Regions from separate parts of the Paenibacillus sp. LT-B23 genome, predicted to be linked through region 2. Evidence: riboswitches for the same ligand, from Rfam matches in the RefSeq annotation. Region 2 holds a riboswitch; each other region holds the start of a gene.
The links. A riboswitch is a leader RNA that binds a small molecule or an ion and turns the genes downstream of it on or off. The one in region 2 is predicted to bind thiamine pyrophosphate.

Region 1 (4,068 bases), on a different contig from region 2:
TATAATCACCCAGTGGATTGCCCTGCAACAAGTCGCCGTTATCGAACAACAGGCTGTTTCTCGTTTCACTGCGCGCCTGCTGGATCAGTCCAGCTGTGTTAATCAAGCCATATTCGTTCGTTTCCTTGTCCGCATAGTAATCGTAATTCATCAAGGCCGCATGAATATCCGTTGTTTCCATGATCCGCAAATTCACTGTAGCGCTATCCTTAGATTCGCTGGCAGCCCAAGACGGAGCGGCTGAAAACACCAGCATACTACAGGCTACGACGGCTGCTGTAAACCCTTTAAACCATTTTTTATGAAATAACAAAATATATCCCTCCTCATTAAGGTGTAGGCCTCATACACATACTTTTGCACATATATGTAAGTTTAGAACCCACCATTCCTATTTTAATCCAACGCGGGACAAAAGAGTAGTCATTTACCCTATTTATTTATGAAAAAATAATTAATTTTCCGAGAACTTAAAAACCAGCAAACCTCCCAAAAAACTCGGAGAATTGCTGGTTTTCTCATACTCTATCCGTTTCTATTTTTCCCACACCTGACGTCCGGTTTGCTTGCCCACATACTCAATTCGAGTCGGGTTTACATCCAGAATAACATAATCGGGGTCATCCGGGCCGGAAAACCATTCCTTCAACGAATCATTCCACACTTGTTTGCGCAGTCCCTCGTCAGCCGTTACACGGACAGTCGCCTCAACCTCTACGACTTCCTTTGTACCGCCAACCTCATAGCCCAGCAGCAGATAAGCGTTTGGGTTGTCCTTGAGCTCCTCCACCTTATGTGTTTTGCGATCTGTCGCCAGATGGATGTTCAACCCTTCGTTAAAAAGAGCCATATAGCGTACCTTCGGCTTGCCGCCCTCCACCGTACCCAACGAGCAAAATTTGTTGTTATCCAAAGCCTTTACAATGGCTTGTTCCAGTTGGCTGCGATCCAATGTTTCCGTTTTACCCACGGTACAACAACTCCTTTTCGCAAATTAGAATTCCTTTGAAGGCCCATGCCATGATCCAACACCAGCTCATCAAACCATACCTGCGCAGCTATTCTGAAAAACAACTTTAAGCGATTGAATCATGGTCATTATCAGAACAAAGCTCACAGTAAAAGTGTACCCTGTCGTTTGGCAAATGAACCGTCACTTCTTCCCCAATGCTGGACAGACCCGCCTTCTAGGCATATAATCGTCGTAGTAAACCCGAATTGAATAACCCATTCGACTATACAATGCCAGGGGTGCTGGAATCGGCCGGCTGAGAGTGTGTCCCAAGACACTGACCCTTACAACCTGATCTGGGTAATGCCAGCGTAGGAATGCTTAAGCAAGATGCGCCTTTTCTTTGACCAGGCCCATCCCTTACTTTGGTATATACATGCGCAAGCGTCCCGGAACATCGGGGCGCTTTTTTTGTTGAAGATGATGTTGTTGGAACAGATAGCGTCCGGCAGAAGTTATTATTGTGAATTGGGAAACATAAGCTGTCTGATCCGACGGATTACGGGTAATAAAGGAGAGAACACAACGATGAAGCGCATGAAAATGTTAAGCCTTGGGCTGATCAGCCTGTGGTTCATGGCCCTGACCCTGACCGCCTGCGGCGGAAGCTCCCCCTCTGCACCACAAGACGAGACTCCTGCCACCAACACCCAAGCATCCTCCCCGACAAAGGGACTCAAGGACGTTAAAGTCGTGCTCGACTGGACGCCAAATACGAATCATACGGGCCTCTATGTCGCCAAGGCCAAAGGGTTTTATGAAAAAGCAGGCTTGAATGTCCAGATCGTTCAACCCGGCTCAGGCGGAGCCGATCAAATGGTTGCTTCCAATGCTGTACCTTTTGGTATCAGCTATCAGGAGGGCGTCACACAGGCGCGTTCGCAAGGGGTACCGCTCGTATCCATCGCTGCGGTCATTCAGCATAATACATCAGGCTTCGCAGCCCCGATTGACCGCAGGATTAAGAGCCCGAAGGATTTTGAAGGTAAAACCTACGGCGGCTGGGGTTCTCCCGTAGAAGAAGCGGTCATGAAATCCATCATGGACGCAGACAAAGGCGATGTAAGCAAGGTGAAGATCATCAACATGGGCAATGCCGATTATTTTACAGCCGTGAAGCGGGATATCGACTTTGCCTGGATTTTCTACGCATGGACCGGGATTGAAGCCCAACTACGGGGTGAGCCACTGGATATGCTGTATGTAAAAGATTATTCCAAAAGTCTGGATTACTATACACCTGTCATCGTGAGCAACGAACAGACCATTAAAAATGATCCTGAGCTGGTCAAGTCCTTCATGGACGCAACCGCTCAAGGCTATGAATATACCATCGCTCACCCGGAAGAAGCCGCAGATATCTTGACCAAAGCGGTTCCGGAGCTGGATAAAAAGCTGGTGCTCGCCAGCCAAAAATGGCTAAGCCCGCGTTATCAGGACGATGCCACCCAATGGGGCGTACAAAAAGCGGAGGTATGGAAAAACTACTCCGACTGGATGTACGAGCGCAAGCTGCTCAGCAAACCCTTGGAAGTGGATAAAGCCTTCACCAACGACTTCCTGCCTAAGCGTTAATCATTTTGTTAAAACGCTAAATTACCAAATAAATAAAGTCGAACTAGGGACGTGCACCAAGCGCCACTACGCGGACGGATGGTGCTTCCCATCGCTGTTGTACCCAGACTTCTTTTATAAATATCCAGAGGTGGAATCCGGGCAAGGTGATGCTTCCGAAGCGCGCTTCTACAGCACCATTCCGCCCACTTCGTTCTCGTTCCACTTGGTTTGTTTTTTAGTTTCGTCTTATTCTAAGCGCTAAGTAGGTGCGCTTGTGTGTAAAAAATGCCGTACAACCACTTTAAAAATAAGGTGCTTTTAAGGCGGTTGGCAGCGCAGCGGTTCATTTGAATCTGAAGAAGCGAAGCGCTCGCCTTTGCCGTGGGATTCTTACCTTTTAAATTTATTCAAAGAATCCCACGGCAACAGCGATCGTAAGATCAAATGAACCGCGGAGCGATCTCTTAACCACCTTAAACCACCATATTTTCCCAAAAAAAACTGCAAATAAAGGACAGGTGAATTCACATGGCTAACACACTGCTCAGTATTCAAGTGATTCCTAAAACCCCAAATAACGAGGACTCTTATGCATATGTAGATAAAGCGATTGAAGTTATTCAGCGCTCTGGTGTCAAACATCAGGTGAATCCATTGGACACGACCATGGAAGGTGAGCTGGATGAGCTGCTGAAAGTGGTTAAAGACATGCACGAGGCACTGACAGAAGCGGGCAGTCCAAGTGTCATTTCACAGATCAAAATCGCACATAACCCGCAGGGTATCAGCATGGATAAGCTGACCGAGAAATATCGCCCATGAACCCGAAAGGCAAAAACGCATCCTGGTGGAAAAGCGTATGGCCGCCCCTTGTGGCGGTCCTCTTCTTTTTAGCGGCCTGGCAGGGAGCGGTTTCCTATTGGCATGTGGAATCATGGATACTGCCTGCTCCGTCCCTGATCGTGCAGGAAGGAATGGCCCAATCGGCGCTGATTAGCGCACATACCTGGGCTACCGTTCGCTTAACGCTGGCGGGATTTGCTATCGGTACAGCGACAGGGCTACTGATCGCTATCGTTCTTCATACCATCCCTTTTCTCAAATCGGCTCTGTACCCGCTGCTCATTCTTAGTCAAAACATTCCGACCATCGCTCTCGGCCCGTTGCTGATGGTGTGGTTTGGTTTTGGCGTGTTGCCCAAGCTGATGGTGATTACACTGGTCTGCTTTTTCCCCGTGGCTGTAGCGGCCATGGACGGGCTGACACGGACGGACCGCACGATGATGAGCTATATGCGCATGTCGGGCGCAGGCCGAATGGCTATTTTTATGAAGCTGGAGTTACCACATTCCCTGCCACAAGTATTTTCGGGCATCAAGATTGCCGCCACCTACAGCGTGATGGGGGCAATCATTGCTGAATGGATCGGAGCCAGTGAAGGAATTGGATATTATATGAATCTGCAAAAATCAGCCTACCGTACGGATCTGATTTTTGCC
Region 2 (4,068 bases):
CACCCATTTTCAATATTCCGATAAGGCTACTGGATGTGCTACAATAAGGCTTTGAAAGAAATGCATATGAAATAAGAACAGTCGGCATTGCCGATGACAATAAGGAGCCAAAAACAGCTTATGAGTTTATTGACTGTAGAAAATGTATCCCATAACTTTGGGGACCGCGCATTGTTTAAAAATGTATCCTTCCGATTGCTCGGAGGGGAACGTGTAGGTTTGGTGGGAGCCAATGGTGTTGGTAAATCGACACTGATGAACATTCTGACCGGAAAATTGCTTAAGGATGAAGGCAAAGTGGAATGGACTCCACGTGTACGTTATGGGTATCTGGATCAGCACACCAAGCTGACACCTGGCAAAACCGTGCGGGATGTACTGAAGGATGCCTTTCTCCCGTTGTTGGAATTGGAAAAGGAAATGATGCAGATCACTGACAAGATGGGGGAAGCTTCTCCCGAAGAACTGGAAGTGCTGCTGGAAGAGATGGGTGAAATTCAGGAGCAACTGGATATGGGGGATTTTTACCTCATCGATGTGAAAGTTGAAGAAATGGCGAATGGATTGGGCCTTTCCGCGATAGGACTGGATCGGGATGTATCCGCACTTAGCGGTGGACAACGGACCAAGGTGCTTCTTGCCAAGCTGCTGCTGGAAAAGCCGAATGTGTTACTGCTGGATGAGCCTACCAACTATTTGGATGTAGAGCATATTGAATGGCTTACACGTTATCTGAAGGATTATCCATATGCATTTATTCTTATTTCTCATGATACTGAGTTTATGAATCAGGTCGTTAATGTCATCTATCATCTTGAATTTGCCAAGATGACCCGTTATTCAGCCAACTATGAAAAGTTCCTTGAAATGGCGGACCTGAACAAAAGCCAGCATATTGAAGCTTATGAGAAGCAGCAGGATTTTATTAAGAAACAGGAAGATTTCATTCAACGTAATAAGGCGCGCGCCTCTACGTCAGGTCGGGCGAAGAGCCGTGAGAAGCAGCTTGATCGAATCGAGCGCATCGATAAACCGGAAGAAGCGGCTAAACCAACATTTCAATTTAAAGAAGCACGTGCGAGTGGGAAAACGGTATTTGAGGGTATTGATTTTGAAATTGGCTACACCCATGCCCTGTTGCCTAAAATGTCCATGACGATTGAACGTGGCGATAAAATTGCGATTGTGGGCTATAATGGTGTCGGTAAATCGACATTGCTCAAAACCATTCTGGGAAAAATTCCGCCGATTAGCGGCAAGACCTATCAAGGGGATTTCTTGCAGCCAGCTTATTTTGAGCAAGAGGTACGCGCAGAGAAAGTTACACCGATTGAGGATGTGTGGAATGAATTCCCGCACTTGAACCAGCATGAAGTAAGGGCACATTTGGCGCGTTGCGGTTTGAAAAATGAGCATATCACCCGTCCACTATCCGCGCTCAGTGGTGGTGAGCAGGCCAAAGTCCGCCTATGCAAACTGCTAATGCGGGAAAGCAACTGGGTGCTTTTCGATGAGCCTACCAATCACTTGGATATCAAAGCGAAGGATGAGCTGAAACGTGCCTTGAAGGAATACAAAGGAACGGTACTGCTCGTATCTCACGAACCGGACTTTTATGAGGATTGGGTAACCAAAACGTGGAATGTGGAAGAATGGTCAAGTAAAGTCAATTAAATTAAATTAAATATCCAGTTTTGTACCAAGCTTCACAAGAAGCAGGGTTTGCAGGATTAGGAAAATATGCTAAGCTATCTTTAGCTGATACAATAAAATAGTTACACTAGGGGAGCCGCCCATGCGGCTGAGACGGAATAAATGGATTTCGGACCCTTTGCACCTGATCTGGGTTATGCCAGCGTAGGGAAGTGAGCGCCGTACAAACGAGGTAACGAATTTATTACTTTGTTTGTACGTGGGACGATATACGTATACGGATATAATGGTCCGTTCGGTTATTGGACGTACGTTAAACCACTTCCTTCGGGAAGTGGTTTTTTGCGTTTTCGTTCGTGTTCATATGTTCGTATTCATATACCGTACCCCTTCATTTTTTGCTGGTAAACGTGGCTAGTCCATACCGTATGGCACGATATGAGACTGTAAAGATACAGGGTCAGCTTACAACTATTTAGTCCATTGTGAGGTGAGAAAAAGATCGAATTGCACGTAATTACGATGGAAGGCAATTCCGATGCATATGCACATACTGCCCAAGTGGCTGCTGCTATTCATCCATATGTTCATTATGTACACGTGCGCTTGAAGCAGAAGGGTGCATCAGAGATGCTTGCTTTGACCCGCAGTATGGTAAAGCTGGGAGTTCCTTTACAGAAAATTGCAGTAAATGACCGAATGGATGTTGCTTTGCTGACCTCCGTTGGAGCTATCCAGCTACCGGCTAACGGATTACCTGTGGCAGCTGTCAAAAGCTTACTTTCAGAGGATACGCGCTGTGGGGTGTCGGTGCATTCCTTGGAGGAGGCACAGGCTGCTGAACGGGCAGGAGCGCATTATGTACTCTATGGACATGTGTATGAGACTCACTGCAAGCCTGGTGTTACTCCGCGAGGTATAGCACAGCTTGAGCGCATAAGCAGGTTATTGAGCATTCCTGTGATTGCTCTAGGCGGCATACAACCACGCCATATTCACGAGCTGTATACTGCGGGTGCAAGCGGGATTGCCGTAATGTCCGGCATCTGGGAGGCAGAGTCCCCTGTTGCGGCTGCGATGGCGTACAGGCAAATGGCGGATCTGGTAGTTCACAGCCTGTAGTGGTGAAACGGAAGCAGGAGATCGTTGCAAGCAGAATCGTAAGTGGAGGGGAGAGATGAAACATATGCCAGAGATAAAAACAGAGGCACCAGCCATTGGACACGCTGAATGCTTGGTCATTGGTGGAGGTGTCATCGGTAGCTCGATTGCTTATCATATGGCCAAGGAGGGGCGCAGTACGATATTGCTGGAGCGCTTCATTCCAGGCGAGGGAGCCTCAGGAGCTGCGGTCGGGATGCTGGCAGCAGAGAGTGAGGAATTCACCGACCCGGAGTTGGCACAGTTCGCTCGCACAAGCCGGGATGCATTTCCCGAGCTGGTTCGTGACCTGGAGCGTTTGTCTGGTGTTTCGGTGGAATTCCGTACAGAAGGATTTGTGACTCCCTTCCGTTCGGAAGCAGAGGGGCAAAAACGCTGGAATGCGGCTATTGCGCAAGAGGTTGATCATCCTGTGTGGTGGGATGCCAGAGAATTGGCCCGCAGAATTCCAGGTTTGGATGGTCAAGTGATCGGGGCTATATACCGATCAAAGGAGACGCAAATTTCTCCTGCCCAGCTTTGTCGTGCTTATACGGGGGCAGCTGTCGTACTGGGAGCAACAATATGCTCTGGTACACAGGCGGAGCAACTCGTAGTACAGAATGGGCGAGTTTGTGGCGTACAAACAGACAGTGGTTTTTTTTCCTGCAAACAGGTCATTATTGCTGGAGGCTTGGATAGTATGAGACTGCTGGAGCAGGTCGGTTTTGAATATCCGCTTTATCCGGTCAAGGGTGAGGCTGTTTCAGTCTCCTTGAAGGATCATCCACTGGAATATACCCTTTACGCCGATGATATTTACCTGGTGCCCAAGCGGAATAACGAGCTTTGGATTGGGGCGACGAGTCTACCACATCAGTATGACAAAGAGGTCACCATTGGAAGCCTGGAGGGGCTGCTGGCCCGTGCTTCTACCTGGCTGCCTCGCGTCCGTGAAGCTTCTTTTATACGCACTTGGGCGGGCTTGCGTCCCCAGGCAGTAGCAGGGCGACCTTGTATTGGGTCTGTTCCCGGCGTAAAAGGGGTATATGTCGCGGTCGGGCACTACCGGAACGGCGTGTTGCTGAGCGAAGCTACCGGGCGTGCGGTAGCAGCTCTGTTAAAAGGGGCTGGTGAGGCTGAGTTTGGAATAAGCGGTTTTTCTCCTGAACGTATAAAGGAGGCGAGCAAATGAAGCTGACGATTAACGGTCAGAACATGACCTTTTCCAATCGGATCATTCATGTGGATCAGCTGCTGAAAGAGCTGGATTTG
Region 3 (4,068 bases), on a different contig from region 2:
TCATGGCGTCCACATCCTTGGTTTGCAAGCCCGCCTGAAGGGCGGTTCCTGCTCCCATCGAGAAGCCCCATACGATAATCTCCGAGGAGCCGCGTTGCTTCGCAAGCTGGATGGCCCCGAGAAGCTGCTGGGATTCCGCTTTGCCTCCGGTTGCGACGGCTTTGCTATTTTGTGATGCGAATCCGTAATCGAACATGACAACGTTAAAATTCAAACGGTGGGCATAATGCGCCAGATCATACATCGGAATCCAGCTTTCTTCGCGGTTGGCCCCATAACCGTGGCTGAAAATAATCGTTTTCTTCGATTGATCTGCGGGGATATACCAGCCCTGCACCATCCGGCTACCGTCCTTGGCGGGGAAGCTGACTTCCTCGTAGGGCATGCCTTTGGCCTGCATCGGGTTCGAGTACAGTGGCGCGACGGTTGGATTCGTCAGTACCCATGCGATATAGGCGTGCAGGGTAATAAAGCAAAACAACAGAAAAAATACGACCGACAGCAGCAAGGCAATGACAACATGCTTGATCCGCAGCAGCCGGGGGTTGATCAGTGGGGTGGACGGCTCCTGGACAGCATGCTGTAGCTGAGAGCTGCGCTGGGATGTCGAAATCATGTAAGAGCCTCCTTATATAAAAATGAACTTCGTTTCATAGAATTCTAGGTACAATTCCACTTGAAAATGATAGTTTATGTCCGTATAGATACCTATTATCGTATGATGCGTGTTATCCAAAGTCAACGGCTGAACCGGAAAAGTAAAAATGATGCAAAGATTTGTCGATGTTTGTTCTCGTTCTGTAATATGGCTGTCACAAAAACATTGGTTTACAGTAGCCGCGACTATTCTATATAATTTATGTAACCATGTTTCATGGTGTGAAACGAATATGGAACAAAGAGGAGCGGTTCACAATGGAAGACCGTAAATTAACGGTTCGCGCCGTGGAGCGTGCGCTTGATATACTGATGTGTTTTACCGGAGATTCCGATCTGGGTCTAACAGAGATTGCTTCCAAAATTGGTTTACATAAAAGTACCGTTTATCGGCTGCTGACCACGCTGGAGGATCGGGGTTTTGTCGTTCGGAATCCTGCAACGGAAAAATACCGGCTCGGCATTCGGATATGGGAGCTATCCACCCATCTGTCACAAAGCGACGAGCCGGCGATCCTATTACAGCCAGCGATGGAAGGATTGCGTGACCGTCTGGGCGAAACGGTCAGCCTATACCTGCGCGATGGCAGCATGCGTATCCGCATTCAGGCCGTGCAGAGCAATCAGGCGATCCGCCGCGTTGCGCCAGTAGGTGCAAGCATGCCGCTGGCTGTAGGAGCCTCCAGCAAGGTGCTGGCGGCCTTTATGCCGCCGCAGGAGTTGGAAGCCCTGCTAAGCGGGGATGAATGGCCGCCCTTGGTAGACCCGGAGGTCTATAAGGCTCAATTGCAGGATATTCGTGAAAAGGGCTATGCGACCAGCTATGAGGAGCGGGAGCCGGGCGCTGCTGCTGTGGCTGCGCCTATCGTGAATCGGAAGGGACAGGTCGCTGCGGCCTTGTCTGTATCCGGCCCGGTCAGCCGACTAGCACCCGAGACGCTGCATGATTTTGCACCGATTTTGATCGAGGCGGCAAAGGAAATGGGGCTTATGCTTCCATAATCCTTGGGAAAAGGGACCAGAGAAGGGTTGCCAAAGCCGTAAATTTGAAGTAATCTGATGGGGATGGCGGGTTGTCAACTATAGCCGCCTCATGCGAATAGAATTATCACAGTTACTGGGGGAGCCTGTAATGCTGGGCTGAGATGGAATCGCACTAGATTCCGGACCCTTTGCACCTGATCTGGATCATACCAGCGTAGGGAAGTAATCGGCCATTGAAATGTATACGTAGCCGCTGTCTATGGCAATGCATCGGAGTATGATTCCGCGTGCGTAGCCGTCTGCATAGCTGTTTCGTTAGATTAGCCGGTTCCCTGGGGAACCGGCTTTTTTGCATAGATAGCCAGCCTGGGGATGGTTCCGGATCGGTGTGTCATTTCATCGAAACGGGAGGAATGGACAATGAAACCGACAGAAACAGAAGGAACAGCAGGGAACGCAGTGGATGAACAGACAGGAGGAGTGAAGCCCTTTCCGGGGAGCCGCAAGGTATATATTCAAGGCTCGCGGCCGGACATTGCCGTACCGGAGCGTGAAATCGCCCTGCATCCCACACATACGCCGCAGGGCACGGAGCATCATGAGCCGTTGCGTGTGTACGATACGAGCGGTCCCATGACCGATGAAGCCTATCAGGTTGATATCCGTAAGGGCTTGCCTCCATTACGGCGAGCCTGGGCACTGGAACGGGGGGATGTGGAGGTTTACGAGGGGCGCGCCGTCAAGCCGGAGGATAACGGGTTGAAGCCCGGCTCCAAACGGGAGACGGCTGAATTTCCCGGCGTCACCAACCTTCCGCTCCGTGCGCGGCAAGGGCATAGTGTAACGCAAATGCATTATGCGCGGCAAGGGATCATTACGCCCGAAATGGAATTTGCGGCCATCCGCGAAGGGGTGGAGCCTGAGTTTGTGCGGCAGGAGTTGGCGGCAGGACGAGCTATTTTGCCTTCAAATATCAATCACCCGGAAAGTGAGCCGATGGTGATTGGTCGTCATTTTCACGTGAAGATTAATGCGAACATTGGTAATTCTGCGGTTACGTCCTCCATCGAGGAGGAAGTGGAGAAAATGACCTGGGCTGTACGCTGGGGCTCGGATACGGTCATGGACCTGTCCACAGGCCGTAACATCCATACGACGCGTGAATGGATCATCCGTAACTCTCCTGTGCCGATTGGGACTGTACCGCTATATCAGGCACTTGAAAAGGTGAACGGCGAAGCCGAGGCGCTAACATGGGAGCTGTATCGTGACACGCTGATTGAGCAGGCGGAGCAGGGCGTGGACTATTTTACCATTCATGCGGGCGTGCTGCTTAGGTATATTCCGATGACGGCAAGCAGAATGACGGGAATTGTGTCCCGTGGAGGGTCGATCATGGCGGCTTGGTGTCTTGCGCACCATCGGGAGAACTTTTTGTACACACATTTTGAAGAAATATGCGAAATTATGAAAGCCTACGATGTGGCCTTTTCCCTCGGAGACGGTCTACGTCCAGGCAGTATCTATGATGCGAATGATGAAGCACAGTTTGCTGAGCTGGATACGTTGGGCGAGTTAACGCAAATTGCCTGGAAGCATGATGTTCAGGTTATGATTGAAGGGCCGGGACATGTCCCGATGCACAAAATCAAGGAGAATGTGGACCTGCAAATGGAGATTTGCAAGGAAGCTCCCTTTTATACACTGGGACCGCTCACGACGGATATTGCACCTGGCTATGATCATATTACCTCGGCTATCGGGGCAGCGATGATTGGTTGGTTCGGGACGTCCATGCTGTGCTATGTTACGCCGAAGGAGCATTTGGGTCTGCCGAACAAGGATGACGTTCGTGAAGGTGTTATTACGTACAAAATTGCGGCACATGCTGCCGATCTGGCAAAAGGCCATCCACGGGCGCAGCAGCGGGACGATGCTTTGTCCAAGGCACGCTTTGAATTCCGCTGGCGCGACCAGTTCAATCTTTCGCTCGACCCTGAGCGGGCCTTGTCCTACCATGATGAGACGCTGCCAGCAGAGGGAGCCAAGGAAGCACACTTTTGCTCGATGTGCGGTCCCAAGTTTTGCAGTATGCGTATCACGCAGGACATTCGCGCCTATGCGGCGGATAAGGGGCTGAACACCGAAGAAGCGGTAGCTGCCGGGATGCGTGAGAAGGCAGAGCAGTATCGGGATGCCGGACAGTAAAAAACGCATAAATAACAAAAGCCGTGGTTCTCTACAGATGATGTAGAAAGCCACGGCTTTTTAGCTTATGTAAAGCGAGATCATGCAACCGGATAAACGGATACTTTATTTTTTACCCATTTTCTCATTCAAAATGTCCTGAAAGCTGAGCTTCTTCTCCGAGCTGTCTTCTTTCTTCTGCATACTCACTGCGTTGGCACGTTGGTATTGGTGATGGAA
Region 4 (4,068 bases), 250 kb from region 2:
AGGAACAACAGAAGCCGTTTTGGCCTGTACTGAAGTCCCTTGAGATTCATTTCCGCTCTTATCCACCGTCTGCACGCGAAAGTTATATGTTGTATCAGGCTGTAAGCCGCTCATCATATAAGAATTACTTTTGATGTTATCTACATATACGTCCGTGCTGACGCTGACCTTTACATGGTCAAAATTGGTGTCCGTCGGATTTGTCCAAGACAAGTTCATCTTTGTTGTATCTGCCGGAACCGCTGTCAAATGGCTTACTTCTCCAGGTGCAATACTCACAGCAGCTGTTTGGTTCGCCAACGTTTTTATAATTCTGTTAATATAGGTTCTTTGACCATCTACTTCTGTAAGCGTAGTCACGCCTGTACCCGAACCAACCTTCGCATAGCGCCCTTGACCTGCTAATATGTTTGCATGTGACTGCTCTATACCCGGATTTTTCAAATTCCAGCTATGCTCTTTGGCAGGCAACGCACTCGCCGCTACATCCGTTCCTCCCAAGATGCCATATCCCGTATTCAAAATCAGAGTAACCGTTGCGAACGGAGCCATCCATTGGCGCAATCCCTTCTTTTTCATGATCTGTGCACTCCTTGATAACAATATGTATTTGTCAAACCAGTTGGTAAGATTACAAAATCCTCCTATTGTAATCCAGCCATGTCAGCCTAGCATAAGCAATAGACGTTCATTTAAATGTTATCGGAATATTTAAAGGAAATGTTTAGGCTAATAGTACAAGCTCATGCCCCAAGCCAAGAACTGGACTTGTATACATAAAAAAAGCCGCGCTCAGCGCGGATACTAAAAGATAATTTATGTCTGGTCCAACCTGGTCTAATTAGGTTTTCTCTCCCATCGGAACAATGTACAGTGTTCCATCCTCGCTATACTCCGCATAGGCGATCTCGTCGATATCACCATATCCTTGCTCCCGGACCTTTGCTTTAATCTGCTCCATATCGATTTTCTTGCCCCTCATGGATTCGTTCAGCAGCTTTCCTTTATCAATGACCGTAACGGAAAAGAAATCAGGCTGCACACCTATCCCCATATCCTGAGCGGTTGGCGGCTCGTATTCGGGTTTGCGCATGACTGATAGTGAGCCGTTCGTTTCCAACGTGGCGTACCTGACCTCACGAAGAGAAAAAATATTTTGCTGCCGAAGCATGGAAAGTAACTGTGTATACTCAATATCGTATTTTTCTAGCATTTCTTGATTAACCTTGCCTTTATCGATGAGCAGCACAGTCCGGCCCTCCGCCATATATCCAAATCTTACAAAATGGGTCGTTGCCTTCTCAAAAAAGTAGGACAGCGCGCACCACAGTGCCAAAGCAAACAAAAGCTGCCTAATGCTCACCTTATCGTCGTATAGTGCATTCCCCACAATTTCGCTTAAAACCAATGACGTTAAAAAATCGAGCGGTGTTAACTGACTAAGGGTTTTCCGCCCTGTAATAAAAGCAATAATCCACAAACCAAAAAAGCTGATGATCAATTTGACACCAATCGTGACGAATACCTCCATACATACACCTCCCGGCAAGAAGTTATTTCTCCTTACGGGTTATTACACCTGTCCATTTCTATATAAACAGTGGTTCATTTCACCTTCTATACTCTTGTGTTCAGAATATCCGCTCTAATGCGCGCACCCTACCGTACTGGAGCACATCGTCCGGCGTTACCGCGAACAGCATATTAAGTAGCTCGATCTGAAAGCTTCCTGGTCCTTCCCCACCTTTTCGTTCTGCTGCCATTTCAGCAGCAACGCCATATACGGCAAGTGCTGCCATGCCAGCAGTAAGTCTGTCGTTTTCGACAGCAGCGAAAGCGCCCAGCACCGAAGTTAATAGGCAACCAGCTCCCGTAACTTTGGTAAGCATGCTATGGCCATTCTCAATGATCCACCCTATACGGCCGTCGGTAATGACGTCTTCTTTGCCGGTGATTGCAACAATCGTATTCAGTTGATGGGCTGCTTTGACTGCAAGTTGTGAAATATTCAAATTGCCTGTTTCTCCAGCATCGACACCTTTAATTTGTATGTCTTCGCCAATGATTTGTGCAATTTCAGCAGCGTTACCGCGAACAATATCCACCTTGACCCGATCCAGAATCCGGAGAGCGGAGGCTGTGCGGAATGGGGTCGCTCCCGCGCCCACGGGATCTAACAGCACAGGTACCCCATGTTCATTAGCCGATAAACCAGCCATAATCATGGACTCTACAAGTTCTTCATTTAACGTACCAATGTTAAGTACAAGCGCCCCCGCAATTCGGGCCATATCTGCGACTTCCTCTTTGGCGTATGCCATTACTGGTGAAGCGCCGAGCGCGAGCAGTCCGTTTGCCGTAAAATTGGTGACGACCACATTGGTTATATTGTGAACGAGCGGATTCGTATCCCGCATATTTTGTAGCAACAAAGCCATTTGATCTAACATAAAAAAACCAACCCTCTTTCTTCAGGAACCTGTGAAAGACTGTTGGCCTATACATATGTATACACTTATATCCCTACGCTGGCATTATCCAACAGGTTCACACGGTCTACGACGGCTTAGTCGTACTCTCAGCTTGCTTCCACAGGCTCCCGTTATATTTTTTTCTAATGTTACGGGTTCGTCATACAAAAATCAATAGATATTTTGATCATGTAAAAAACGTTTGGAGGTTTGCTTTTGGACCCATCTATTGTTTCTTCTACTATATTGTTCCAAAACCATACTACAAAAATACAGGGTGATTCCGAAGTATGGGGCAATCTCATTAAGGATTCTCCTCTCTCCGGTATTTCTTATTCATTGCCCGCTTACAACAACCGCATTGAAAGGAACATCATCCTTCGTTCAATCAATTCAGGGATTCGCGTTTCACGTAATTTAGAGCACCCAATTTCATTAGGCAGTCGATACCATGGATTAGAGATTATGTACAATAAGATTTGGGATACCCGCTTTTTTGGCATTGAACTGGATCAGCTTTCTAACCATATTAACGTGATGTTCAGCAATCTAGTATTCATTTAAATGAAATCATATCCAAGGGAAATGGGGATTTTGGTATTCAGGTCACGAAAGAAACCTCTCATAATCGAGTGTATTTTAATCGAGTTTTAGGGACTTATGTTCAGCAGCCCTTATGGATTGAGGGCAATAATTTCGGGAAATAATATTGCCCTACCCATTCTGAGGTTCAAGTCGGACTACAGCTCCTTAACGACTTTTTACGAGAAGCTGGATCGCTTCCTTAACAAGTTTATCTGTATCTCCACCAGCCTCTTGTTCTTCCAATATACAACGTTGCAGATTTTCTGCCACGATCTGGGCAATCGCTTTATCGGATGCGTTGCGTACGGCGGATAACTGGCTTACTACGTCCTTACAGGATTGTCCCTCATCCATTAAACGAAGCACCCCACGCACCTGACCCTCAATTCTTCTCAGGCGTGTTTTCAGTTCATCACTATAATTGTAATCCATCAGGTATACACTCCTTTTTGATTTAATCATATACATGTATAGGTATATTATAAACCAAAAAAATAATAAGGACATCCTAAATGAATAGATTTACCTTACCCTGCGAAGCATCCCCCAGATAGGCAGCTACTCCGGCATATTCCAAACCGTCCATCAGCTCTTCCTGTTGTAGTCCTAGTAGATCCATGGTCATGGTACAGGCCACCAGCTTGATCCCCTGTTCTTGCGCCAGCTCGATAAGCTGCGGAAGGGAAAGCGCATTATGCTTTTTCATGACATGCTTGATCATCTGCGGGCCGAGTCCTGCAAAATTCATTTTGGACAATGCAAGCTTTTGGGGTCCACGCGGCATCATCCAGCCAAAGGCTTTTTCGAGTAGCCCCTTATTCGTGCGTACGAGTTCTTCCTTACGCAGCGTGTTTAGCCCCCAAAACGTAAAGAAGATGGTCACTTCATAGTCGTAAGCTGCCGCACCATTCGCGATAATAAATGCGGCGATAGCCTTATCCAGCTCCCCGCTAAATAAAACGATAGTTGTTTTTTGCTGAGTCTGTTCCAGATTCATCCTGTAATCTCCTTT

Region 1: linked by a shared signal. The riboswitch ahead of ACWXW9_RS12930 (ABC transporter substrate-binding protein) and the one ahead of ACWXW9_RS01390 (thiamine phosphate synthase) in region 2 are both predicted to bind thiamine pyrophosphate.
Region 3: linked by a shared signal. The riboswitch ahead of thiC (phosphomethylpyrimidine synthase ThiC) and the one ahead of ACWXW9_RS01390 (thiamine phosphate synthase) in region 2 are both predicted to bind thiamine pyrophosphate.
Region 4: linked by a shared signal. The riboswitch ahead of thiM (hydroxyethylthiazole kinase) and the one ahead of ACWXW9_RS01390 (thiamine phosphate synthase) in region 2 are both predicted to bind thiamine pyrophosphate.

The regions. Positions count from the first base shown of each region.
Region 1 is NZ_JBSQBM010000009.1:73,900-77,967, reverse strand. Features, by position in the region: gene ACWXW9_RS12940 (bifunctional 2',3'-cyclic-nucleotide 2'-phosphodiesterase/3'-nucleotidase) at 1-313, opposite strand, end outside; gene ACWXW9_RS12935 (pyridoxamine 5'-phosphate oxidase family protein) at 536-970, opposite strand; TPP riboswitch at 1,238-1,347, shown strand; gene ACWXW9_RS12930 (ABC transporter substrate-binding protein) at 1,541-2,587, shown strand; gene ACWXW9_RS12925 (hypothetical protein) at 2,631-2,792, opposite strand; gene ACWXW9_RS12920 (MTH1187 family thiamine-binding protein) at 3,098-3,391, shown strand; gene ACWXW9_RS12915 (ABC transporter permease) at 3,388-4,068, shown strand, end outside.
Region 2 is NZ_JBSQBM010000001.1:291,451-295,518, forward strand. Features, by position in the region: gene abc-f (ribosomal protection-like ABC-F family protein) at 121-1,674, shown strand; TPP riboswitch at 1,773-1,881, shown strand; gene ACWXW9_RS01390 (thiamine phosphate synthase) at 2,176-2,775, shown strand; gene thiO (glycine oxidase ThiO) at 2,840-3,988, shown strand; gene thiS (sulfur carrier protein ThiS) at 3,985-4,068, shown strand, end outside.
Region 3 is NZ_JBSQBM010000021.1:46,637-50,704, reverse strand. Features, by position in the region: gene ACWXW9_RS22555 (alpha/beta hydrolase) at 1-616, opposite strand, end outside; gene ACWXW9_RS22550 (IclR family transcriptional regulator) at 916-1,659, shown strand; TPP riboswitch at 1,767-1,879, shown strand; gene thiC (phosphomethylpyrimidine synthase ThiC) at 2,062-3,849, shown strand; gene ACWXW9_RS22540 (hypothetical protein) at 3,955-4,068, opposite strand, start outside.
Region 4 is NZ_JBSQBM010000001.1:542,988-547,055, reverse strand. Features, by position in the region: gene ACWXW9_RS02405 (fibronectin type III domain-containing protein) at 1-579, opposite strand, end outside; gene ACWXW9_RS02400 (YetF domain-containing protein) at 842-1,531, opposite strand; gene thiM (hydroxyethylthiazole kinase) at 1,632-2,450, opposite strand; TPP riboswitch at 2,504-2,613, opposite strand; gene ACWXW9_RS02390 (hypothetical protein) at 2,688-3,035, shown strand; gene ACWXW9_RS02385 (metal-sensitive transcriptional regulator) at 3,222-3,488, opposite strand; gene ACWXW9_RS02380 (DsrE/DsrF/DrsH-like family protein) at 3,565-4,053, opposite strand.